Regions from separate parts of the Streptomyces sp. Ac-502 genome, predicted to be linked through region 1. Evidence: riboswitches for the same ligand, from Rfam matches in the RefSeq annotation. Region 1 holds a riboswitch; each other region holds the start of a gene.
The links. Region 1 has a riboswitch for cobalamin ahead of ACEXOX_RS13135 (cobalamin biosynthesis protein). Riboswitches for the same ligand answer to the same signal wherever they lie in the genome.
Positions count from the first base shown of each region.

Region 1 (2,192 bases):
CCCAGAAGACGATGGGTGTGATCACCCTCGCGCTGATCACCGGCGGTGTGGTCGCCCCGCACGCCGACCCGCCGCTGTGGGTCATCGCCTCGGCCGGTCTGGCCATCGCGCTCGGCACGTACCTGGGCGGCTGGCGGATCATCCGCACGATGGGCAAGGGCATCACCGACATCCAGCCGCCGCAGGGCTTCGCCGCCCAGACCGGCGCCGCGGCCACCATCCTGGCCTCCTCCCACCTCGGCTTCGCGCTCTCCACCACCCAGGTCTGCTCCGGTGCGGTCATGGGCTCCGGCCTGGGCCGCAAGGGCGGCGTGGTGCACTGGTCCACGGCGGGCCGGATGGCCGCCGCCTGGGGTCTGACGCTGCCGGCCGCCGGTCTGGTCGCCGCGGGCGCCGCGCTCCTGGCGGACCAGGGCGACTGGGGCATCGCGACCGTCGCCGTGCTGGCGCTCGCCGTCTGCGGCGCGATCTGGGTGGCCTCCCGGCGCAAGCCGGTGGACCACACCAACGTCAACGAGGGCCCGGCCGCCGAGCCCGCCGGTGTCGTCACCGCCGCCTTGCAGGCCGTCTCCCCGCCTCCCGCGGGCCCGGTCGCGGCGGGCGCGGCCGCCATCCCGGCCCCCGCCGTGGCCGGGGCCCGGATCGCGGACCCGGTCGGTGCCGCCCCGGTGATCGCCGCCCCGGTGGCCGCCCACCCGCACGAGAAGCGCGCCGGGCGCCGTGCCAAGGCCGGCTCGGCCGCCGGCTGACCCGGCCGCACGGCTCCCACGAAGGAACGAGAACGCAATGAGCATCGACTGGGCAGCTCTCGGCCAGGTCTTCGGCGTCACGCTGTTCGTGACGGTCGGGATCGTGGGCCTGTTCACCCTCGGCATCGTCGGCACGTCCCGTAAGCCGCGGCAGGAGGGCGCGCCGGTGACCGCCGGCGGGCCCGCCGGCTCCGGCGGGGCGGCGCGGGCCGGGGCGTACGCCTGCTTCGCGCTGTGCGCCGCGGCCGTGGCGTACGGGATCTACCTGATCGTCGCCGCCTGAGCCGCGGCACGACACGGCACCACCGCGTCCGGTGGCCGCGGCGTCCCCGCCACGGCCACCGGACGTCTGTGTTCTGGGACACAGGCAGCGCCACCACCCCGCACCGCAGGTCAAGCGTGAGTTGACGGGCTTGGCGGAGCGTGGTGGACTGCCGGAGCCAATCGGCGACAGATGAGGAAGTCCGGTGAGAATCCGGCGCGGTCCCGCCACTGTCACCGGGGAGCGCCCCTCCACCAAGGGCCACGGTCCGCGTCCCGCGACGCAGGTTCCCGTACGGACTGGAAGGCCGGGGGAAGCGCCGATCCGGGGAGCCAGGAGACTCTTGTCGCCGTACCCGTCGAGCCAGGGCGCGGACCCTGAGTGAGGACCTACCGCCATGCCCGGCCGCAGTGCGCAATCTGCTGGACGTACCCCCACGCCATCCCTCCGAGGCGCGACGGCGGTCTGATCCGATGCGTGCCGAACACGCCGGCTACGCGTGCGGCGCGGCCCTCGGTTTCCTCGGCGACCTGGTCGTGGGCGACCCCCGGCGCGGCCACCCCGTGGCCGCTTTCGGGCGGGCCGCGGCCGCCGTGGAACACCGTCTGTGGCGCGACCACCGCGGGACCGGCGCCCTGCACACCGCGCTGCTCGCGGGCGGTACCGCCGCCGGTGCCGCGCTGCTCGACCGCGCCGTACGCCGCTCCCCCGCCGCCTTCCCCGCCTCCGTCGCGCTGACCGCCGCCGCCACCTGGGCCGTCCTGGGCGGCACCTCGCTGGGCCGCGAGGCGCGGGCCGTCGGCGGCGCGCTCGCGGCGGGCGACCTGGACGTGGCGCGCGAGCGGCTGCCGCATCTGTGCGGGCGCGACCCGCAGGCCCTGGACGGGCAGCAGATGGCGCGCGCGGTGGTCGAGTCCGTCGCCGAGAACACCTCGGACGCGGTGGTCGGCGCCCTGGTCTGGGGCGCGGTCGCCGGTGTGCCGGGGCTGCTGGCCTTCCGGGCCGTGAACACGCTGGACGCGATGGTGGGGCACAAGTCGCCGCGCCACCGCCGCTTCGGCTGGGCTTCGGCCCGCCTCGACGACGTGGCCGGTTACCCCGGCTCCCGGCTGACCGCCGCGTTGGCGGTGCTGGCCGGGCCGGACCGGCGGGGCGCGCTGCGCGCCTGGCGGCAGGACGGT
Region 1 covers NZ_JBHFFO010000001.1:2,907,284-2,909,475, forward strand. Annotated here, with positions in the region: gene ACEXOX_RS13125 (anion permease) at 1-749, shown strand, start outside; gene ACEXOX_RS13130 (hypothetical protein) at 787-1,032, shown strand; cobalamin riboswitch at 1,204-1,354, shown strand; gene ACEXOX_RS13135 (cobalamin biosynthesis protein) at 1,485-2,192, shown strand, end outside.

Region 2 (2,192 bases), 1.1 Mb from region 1:
TTCCATGCCTCCGAGTGGGGCTGCTCGTCGGTACCGGGCATGGCGGGTCCTCCCTCTGGAGTGCCGGTAGCGGCAAGGCTGCCGCACCGGTGAACGGTGCCGCCCTGGAACGCGGTGCCGCCCCGGTGTACGGCAGCGGACCTCGGAGGGCGGAGGGCGGACGGGACGGCGGCGCACGGTACGACCGGGGGTGCCCCATTGTTCAGACCCCCGCCATGCCCGGTGAGCGCCGATCCGGACACATCAAGGGGACGCATCACGAGGGCACGTCGCAGGGGCACATCACGGGAGCCCGTCGCAGGGACACGTCGAGGGTGCCGTACGGAGGCCCGGGCCCGCCCACCGCCGCACCCCCTCTCCACCACCCGTGTCTCATCTCACGTACCACCATGTGAACAGGGGTGTCCGTACCGGGCATGACCGATCTACGCTGTCGCGTGCAACTGGTTCGCCCTGCCCGCCAGGCAGACGCGTCGTAAGAGGGAACCCGGTGGGAATCCGGGACTGCCCCGCAGCGGTGAGCGGGAACGACCGCCGTCATACGCACTGGATCCGGGCCGCGGATCCGGGAAGCGACGGCCAGTAGGTGCCCGCCGGACGACGTTCCGGCAGGCGTGCCCGCAAGTCCGAAGACCTGCCCGTTGCCCGCGTGCGTCCATGCGTGCGCGGCCTTCCGGTGACCTCGAGGGCGGGTCGGCGACCACAGCAGACGGGCATGGGTGCCGTTCGGCGCCGCGTGACCCGTCGGGTGCGTCATTCCTTCGCGTTCTCGTCCCGTCACCGAGCTCGGAAGAAGATCACGCTCGCGAAGGAGAGTTCCGTGACAGCGAAGCCCGCAGCCGCGGCAGCACGGGCCACCGTGTACGGCTACCCCCGCCAGGGACAGCACCGGGAACTGAAGAAGGCCGTCGAGGGGTACTGGAAGGGCCGCGTCACCGCGGACGCCCTCCAGGAGACCGCGCGGGACCTGCGCCGGTCGAACTGGCAGCAGCTGGCCGACGCCGGCCTCCACGAGGTGCCGACCGGTGACTTCTCGTACTACGACCACGTACTGGACACCAGCGTCATGGTCGGAGCTGTCCCGGAACGGCACCGCGCCGCCGTCGAGGCCGACGCCCTGGACGGCTACTTCGCGATGGCACGCGGCACACAGGACGTGGCGCCACTGGAGATGACCAAGTGGTTCGACACGAACTACCACTACCTCGTACCCGAGTTGGGGCCCGACACGGTCTTCGCCACCGACTCCGCCAAGCAGGTCGGCGAGGTGCGGGAGGCGCTCGCGCTCGGCCACACGCCGCGCCCGGTCCTCGTCGGACCGGTCACCTACCTCCTGCTGTCCAAGCCGGCCCCCGGTGTCGCCACCGACTTCGACCCGCTGACCCTGCTCGACCGGCTTCTGCCCGTCTACGCGGAGGTGCTGGCGGACCTGCGTGCGGCCGGTGCCGAGTGGGCGCAGCTGGACGAGCCCGCTCTGGTCCAGGACCGCACCCCGGCCGACCTCAACGCCGCCGAGCGTGCCTACCGCGTCCTCGGCGCCCTTACCGACCGCCCGAAGCTGCTGGTGGCCTCGTACTTCGACCAGCTCGGCGAGGCTCTGCCGGTGCTCGCCAAGGCCCCTGTCGACGGTCTCGCGCTGGACTTCACCGAGGCCGCGGCGGGCAACCTGGACGCGCTCGCCGCCGCGGGCGGCCTGCCGGGCAAGCGGCTGGTCGCCGGTGTCGTCAACGGCCGCAACATCTGGATCAACGACTACGAGAAGTCACTGGCCACGCTCGGTACGCTGCTGGGCCTGGCCGAGCGGGTCGACGTGGCCGCCTCCTGCTCCCTGCTGCACGTCCCGCTGGACGCCACCGCCGAACGGGACATCGACCCGCAGGTCCTGCGCTGGCTCGCGTTCGCCCGGCAGAAGACCGCCGAGATCGCCACGCTCGCCCGCGGCCTCGCGCAGGGCACCCACACCATCGCCGCCGAACTGGCCGCCAACCGCGCCGACCTGGCGTCCCGCGCCGGTTCCGCGATCACCCACGACCCCGCCGTACGGGCCCGTACCGCCGCCGTCACCGACGCCGACGGCCGCCGCTTGGCGCCGTACGGGGAGCGGACCGTCGCCCAGCGGGCCCACCTCGGCCTGCCGCTGCTGCCGACGACCACCATCGGCTCCTTCCCGCAGACCGCCGAACTGCGCACCG
Region 2 covers NZ_JBHFFO010000001.1:1,816,390-1,818,581, forward strand. Annotated here, with positions in the region: gene ACEXOX_RS08115 (cupin domain-containing protein) at 1-41, opposite strand, end outside; cobalamin riboswitch at 428-657, shown strand; gene metE (5-methyltetrahydropteroyltriglutamate--homocysteine S-methyltransferase) at 821-2,192, shown strand, end outside.
Region 2: it holds a riboswitch for cobalamin, as region 1 does, so the genes downstream of both, metE (5-methyltetrahydropteroyltriglutamate--homocysteine S-methyltransferase) here and ACEXOX_RS13135 (cobalamin biosynthesis protein) in region 1, are expected to answer to the same signal.

Region 3 (2,192 bases), 900 kb from region 1:
GACCCGATCGCCATCCCCGCCGTGGCGGAGACCAGCAGCAGCACGCCGAGGACGACGAGGGTGACGGCGAAGGACCGGCGGCGCGGCGGCGCCTCGTGCCGGTGCTCGCGGACGACCGCCGTCCCGGCGGCGGCGGTCACCGGAACCGCTCGGGGTGCAGGGCGCGGGCCAGCTCCTGCACCGCGTACGGCGGCCGCACCCCCACCAGGGTCGCGGTCAGCGGCAGGACGACGAACCGTTTGTTCTTGACAGCGGGCACGTCGGCGAGAGCGGGCTGCGACAGCAGGAACTTCTTCTTCTGCTCGACGCTCCCGGCCCCCGCGTAGTCGTAGATCGCGATGACCTCGGGCTTCCGGTCGACGACCTGCTCCCAGGACGCGTCACCGAAGACCTTGTCCAGGTCGGCGAACACATTGCGGCCGCCCGCGAGCTGGATGATCTCGGTGCCGAGGCTCTTGCCGCCGGCGGTGAAGGCCGCCTTGTCGCCGCTGTCGTACACGAAGACCGGTACGGCCGGGGCGCCCTTGACCGCTCGGGCGGCCCGGTCCACCCGCCCCTTGAGGCCGGCGGCCAGCTCGTCGGCCCGTTCCCGTATGCCGAAGATGCTGCCGACGGTGCGGACCTCGTCGTACGCGTCCTGCATGGACACCTGCTTCTTCCCGCAGTACTCGCGGTTGAGGTAGGTGTTGATCCCGGCATCGGCGAACGCCTTGCGCGAGCGGCCCTCGTTCTCGGCGAAGGCGCTGGCGTACCCGCCGTAGACGAGGTCCGGATCGGCTTCCAGAACGGTCTCGAAGGACGGTTCCTTCTTCGCCAGCTGCGGCAGCGCCTTGTAGTCCGCGCGCAGCTCCGGCAGGACGGCCGAGTCGGGGAAGGCGGTGCCGATCATGCGGTCCTTGAGCCCCAGCGCCAGCATCAGTTCGGCGGGGTGCTGGTGGATGGTGAGGACCCGGGAGGGCGGCTTCCGGTAGGTGGTACGGATGCCGCAGTTGTCGATGGTGACCGGGAAACCTTTCGCCGCGGTGGCCGCGGGCCCCGCGTCGTCCGCGGTGCCCCGCGATGTGCCGCAGCCGCCCAGCAGGACGGCGGACAGGGCGAGGGCCACCGCCGGTGCCGTGGCGCGCCGCAACCGGCGCCGCCGGGCGGTGGGGGAGAAAGAGGGGGACGGGTCGTGCCGTCGTACACGTAAAGCCTCCTGCGGAGTCCGCGCTCCTCGGAACGGGCCCGCGACAGGCCAGTGTCCTGACTCCCGGATCGACGCTCCCCCGGCCTTCCCGCGCCGCGCGCGGTGGCCCGATCTGCCTGATGAAGGGTCACTCCCCGGTCACAGTGGCGGGACCGCGCCGGACTCGCACCGGCTTCCTGTCTCCCGTCGCGGTGATGACCAGGTGATATTACGGTCGGTCGGACCGGGGGCAAAGGGCGCGCGTACGGTTCCGCGCGCCGCCTACGATGTGCGGGCGCCGGGCCCGCCGTGCGGCCCGGCGCCCCGGTCACGCCGCGCGGACCGCCCGCAGCACCAGCCGCTCGGCGTCCTGGTCGTACGGGCGGCCGTCGAAGCCGCCGAAGATCTCGACCTCCTGGAAGCCGGCCTCCCCGGCCATCCGCCGCAACTCCACGGCGCTGTAGACGAACCAGACCAGGCTGGTACGCGTCACCCGGTCGCCCCGTACGAGCACCCAGTCGCTGCGCAGCCGCGCCCAGTCGTCCAGCACCGTGTCGGTCTGCACCAGCAGGTCGGCACCGCGCTGCACCACCTTCGGCGGTGTGACCTTACGGGCCAGCAGTTCCTTTCCGGCCATGTCCAGAAGCAGGGTCCCGCCGGGCGCCAGGCAGTCGTGCATCGTGCGCAGCACACGGGCGTTGTCGGCGGGGTCCTCGAAATAGCCGAACGACGTGAACAGGTTGAGGGCGACGTCGAAGGCCCCGGGCTCGACGAACTCCCGCATGTCGGCCTGGACGTACCGGGCGGTGACCCCGGCGTCGGCGGCCCGCTTCCGGGCGCGGTCCAGCATCACCGGGCTGCGGTCGACACCCGTCACGCCGAAGCCCCGGCGGGCGAGCGGAACGGTGAACACCCCCGGACCGCAGCACAGGTCCAGCACCCGGGCCCCGGCCGGGAAGGACAGCAGGGGAGAGGTGTCGAGCAGCTCCTCGGCCTGGGCGTAGCGCCCGTCGGAGAAGAGGAAGTC
Region 3 covers NZ_JBHFFO010000001.1:2,006,961-2,009,152, reverse strand. Annotated here, with positions in the region: gene ACEXOX_RS09065 (FecCD family ABC transporter permease) at 1-140, opposite strand, end outside; gene ACEXOX_RS09060 (ABC transporter substrate-binding protein) at 137-1,105, opposite strand; cobalamin riboswitch at 1,215-1,404, opposite strand; gene ACEXOX_RS09055 (class I SAM-dependent methyltransferase) at 1,494-2,192, opposite strand, start outside.
Region 3: it holds a riboswitch for cobalamin, as region 1 does, so the genes downstream of both, ACEXOX_RS09060 (ABC transporter substrate-binding protein) here and ACEXOX_RS13135 (cobalamin biosynthesis protein) in region 1, are expected to answer to the same signal.

Region 4 (2,192 bases), 3.2 Mb from region 1:
CCGAAGGTAGCGGGCTCGGCCATCGGCGGCTGGTCCGGGTCCGGGGCGGAGCTCTACAAGGAGACGGGTTCCGAAGGCGCTCTCTCGGTGCGGTACGCCTACCTGTCCGCCGGCGACACCATCGCCCTGGTCGTCCACTCCCGCCCCGGCGGCACCGTACCGACGGCCTTCTACCAGTCCGTCGCCCTCCAGCAGCATCTCCTGAGCTGAACCGGCGGCGCCGGGTCTCCCGGGGGCGTCAGGCACCCGGGCGCCCGGCGGGACCGACCTCACAGCGCCGCCACCGAGCACGCCGACTAGACTCGCTTCCGGTCCGTAACACCTCACTCCGTCCGAGGAGCGCGCTCGTGCTTGAGGCAGTCTTCACCACCCTGCTCGTCCTGGTCGCCGTCGGCGTCGTCGCCTTCGCCGGGCTGACCTGGAAGAAGCTGTACCAGGGCCAGCGCTAGACCCACCGAACACACCAGACTTCCCCCGACACAGATCGCCTGAGCTGATGATCGAGATCCCGTCCGACCTGAACCCGGCCCTCGTGCCCCTCGCCTTCCTGCTCGGCAACTGGGAGGGCGCCGGCGTCGCCGACTTCCCCGGCTCCGAGAAGTGCAACTTCGGCCAGGAGGTCACCTTCACGCACGACGGCCGTGACTTCCTCGAATACACCTCGCACAGCTGGGTGCTCGACGGCGAGGGCAAGAAGGTCGCTCCGCTGGAGACCGAGTCCGGCTACTGGCGCATCGACAAGGACCGCAAGGTCGAGATCGTGATGATCCGCGACGGCGGCGTCGCGGAGGTCTGGTACGGCGAGCTGGCCGACCAGAAGCCGCAGATCGACCTGGCCACCGACGCCGTGGCGCGGACCGCGGCCTCCGGCCCGTACACCGGCGGCAAGCGCCTGTACGGGTACGTGAACAGCGACCTGATGTGGGTCGGCGAGAAGGCCACCCCCGAGGTGCCGCTGCGCCCGTACATGTCGGCGCACCTGAAGAAGGTCGTCGACCCGCGCGAGTGGGCCAAGGACATCAAGGACCTGCCGGACGACGGCATCGCCTTCTTCAAGTAGCCGAGCCGGACCTCCACAGGTCCGCTCATCAGTACAGACAGTCGCAGAGCGCCCCGCGGGGAAGTCCGGTGAGAGTCCGGCGCTGACCCGCAACGGTGTGCGGAACACGCGTTCCGCCAGCCCGATCACCCGCGGGGGCGCCGGTTCCTGATCAACTCGCCGTGGACTGCGAGGGGACACCGCCGCGGGCCTCGCGCCACGCGGCGTCACCCCGGACCGTACGGACGCGGCCCGAGCCGAAGGCGTACGCCCCTTGGCCGCCCCAGCCCGTACCGCCGCCCCCGCCTCCGCCCCCGTCGGGCCCGACGGCGACCGGCCCCGTACCGGCTCGCCGCTGCCCACCGTGCCGCTGGTCGCCGGGCTCGCCCTCGTCCTGCTCGCGTCCCTGGTGTGCGGTGTCGGCCTCGGCGCCTCCGGCGTCGGCTGGGGCGAGGTGCTGCGCCATCTCGGCGCCGGGCTGAGCGGCGGCACCATCACCTCCGACGAGGTCTCCGCCTACACCATCGTGTGGGAGCTGCGCTTCCCGCGCACGCTCCTGGCCGCCGTCGTCGGCGCCGGGCTGTCCGCCATCGGTGTGGCCGTCCAGGCCCTGGTGCGCAACGCCCTCGCCGACCCCTTCGTGCTCGGCATCTCCTCCGGCGCCGCGGTCGGCGCCAACGCCGTCCTGCTCTTCGGCTCGCTCGGCGCGCTCGGCGTCTGGGCCCTGTCCACCGCCGCCTTCGGCTCGGCACTGCTGGCCATGGTGCTGGTCTACGCGGCGGCCCGCAGCGCGCACGGCCTGACCCCGCTGCGCCTGGTCCTGACCGGCTCCGCCATGTACTACGGCTTCTCCGCCCTCTCCACGCTGATGGTCTTCGCCGCCGACCGGGGCGAGGCGGCGCGGTCCGCCATGATGTGGCTGCTCGGCAGCCTCAGCGGGGCGGGCTGGGGCTCGCTGCCGGTCGCCGCGGTGGCGGTGGCCGGGGCGCTGCTGTACCTGATGCTCTCCGCGGGCCGCCTGAACGCGCTGGCCATGGGCGACGAGTCGGCCGCCGCGCTCGGTGTGGACCCCGGGCGGCTGCGCCGGGAGCTGTTCGCGGTCACCGCGGCCGTCACCGGCGCGGTGGTGGCGGTCAGCGGGGCGATCGGTTTC
Region 4 covers NZ_JBHFFO010000001.1:6,069,958-6,072,149, reverse strand. Annotated here, with positions in the region: gene ACEXOX_RS27620 (hypothetical protein) at 1-210, shown strand, start outside; gene ACEXOX_RS27615 (FABP family protein) at 497-1,060, shown strand; cobalamin riboswitch at 1,088-1,212, shown strand; gene ACEXOX_RS27610 (FecCD family ABC transporter permease) at 1,314-2,192, shown strand, end outside.
Region 4: it holds a riboswitch for cobalamin, as region 1 does, so the genes downstream of both, ACEXOX_RS27610 (FecCD family ABC transporter permease) here and ACEXOX_RS13135 (cobalamin biosynthesis protein) in region 1, are expected to answer to the same signal.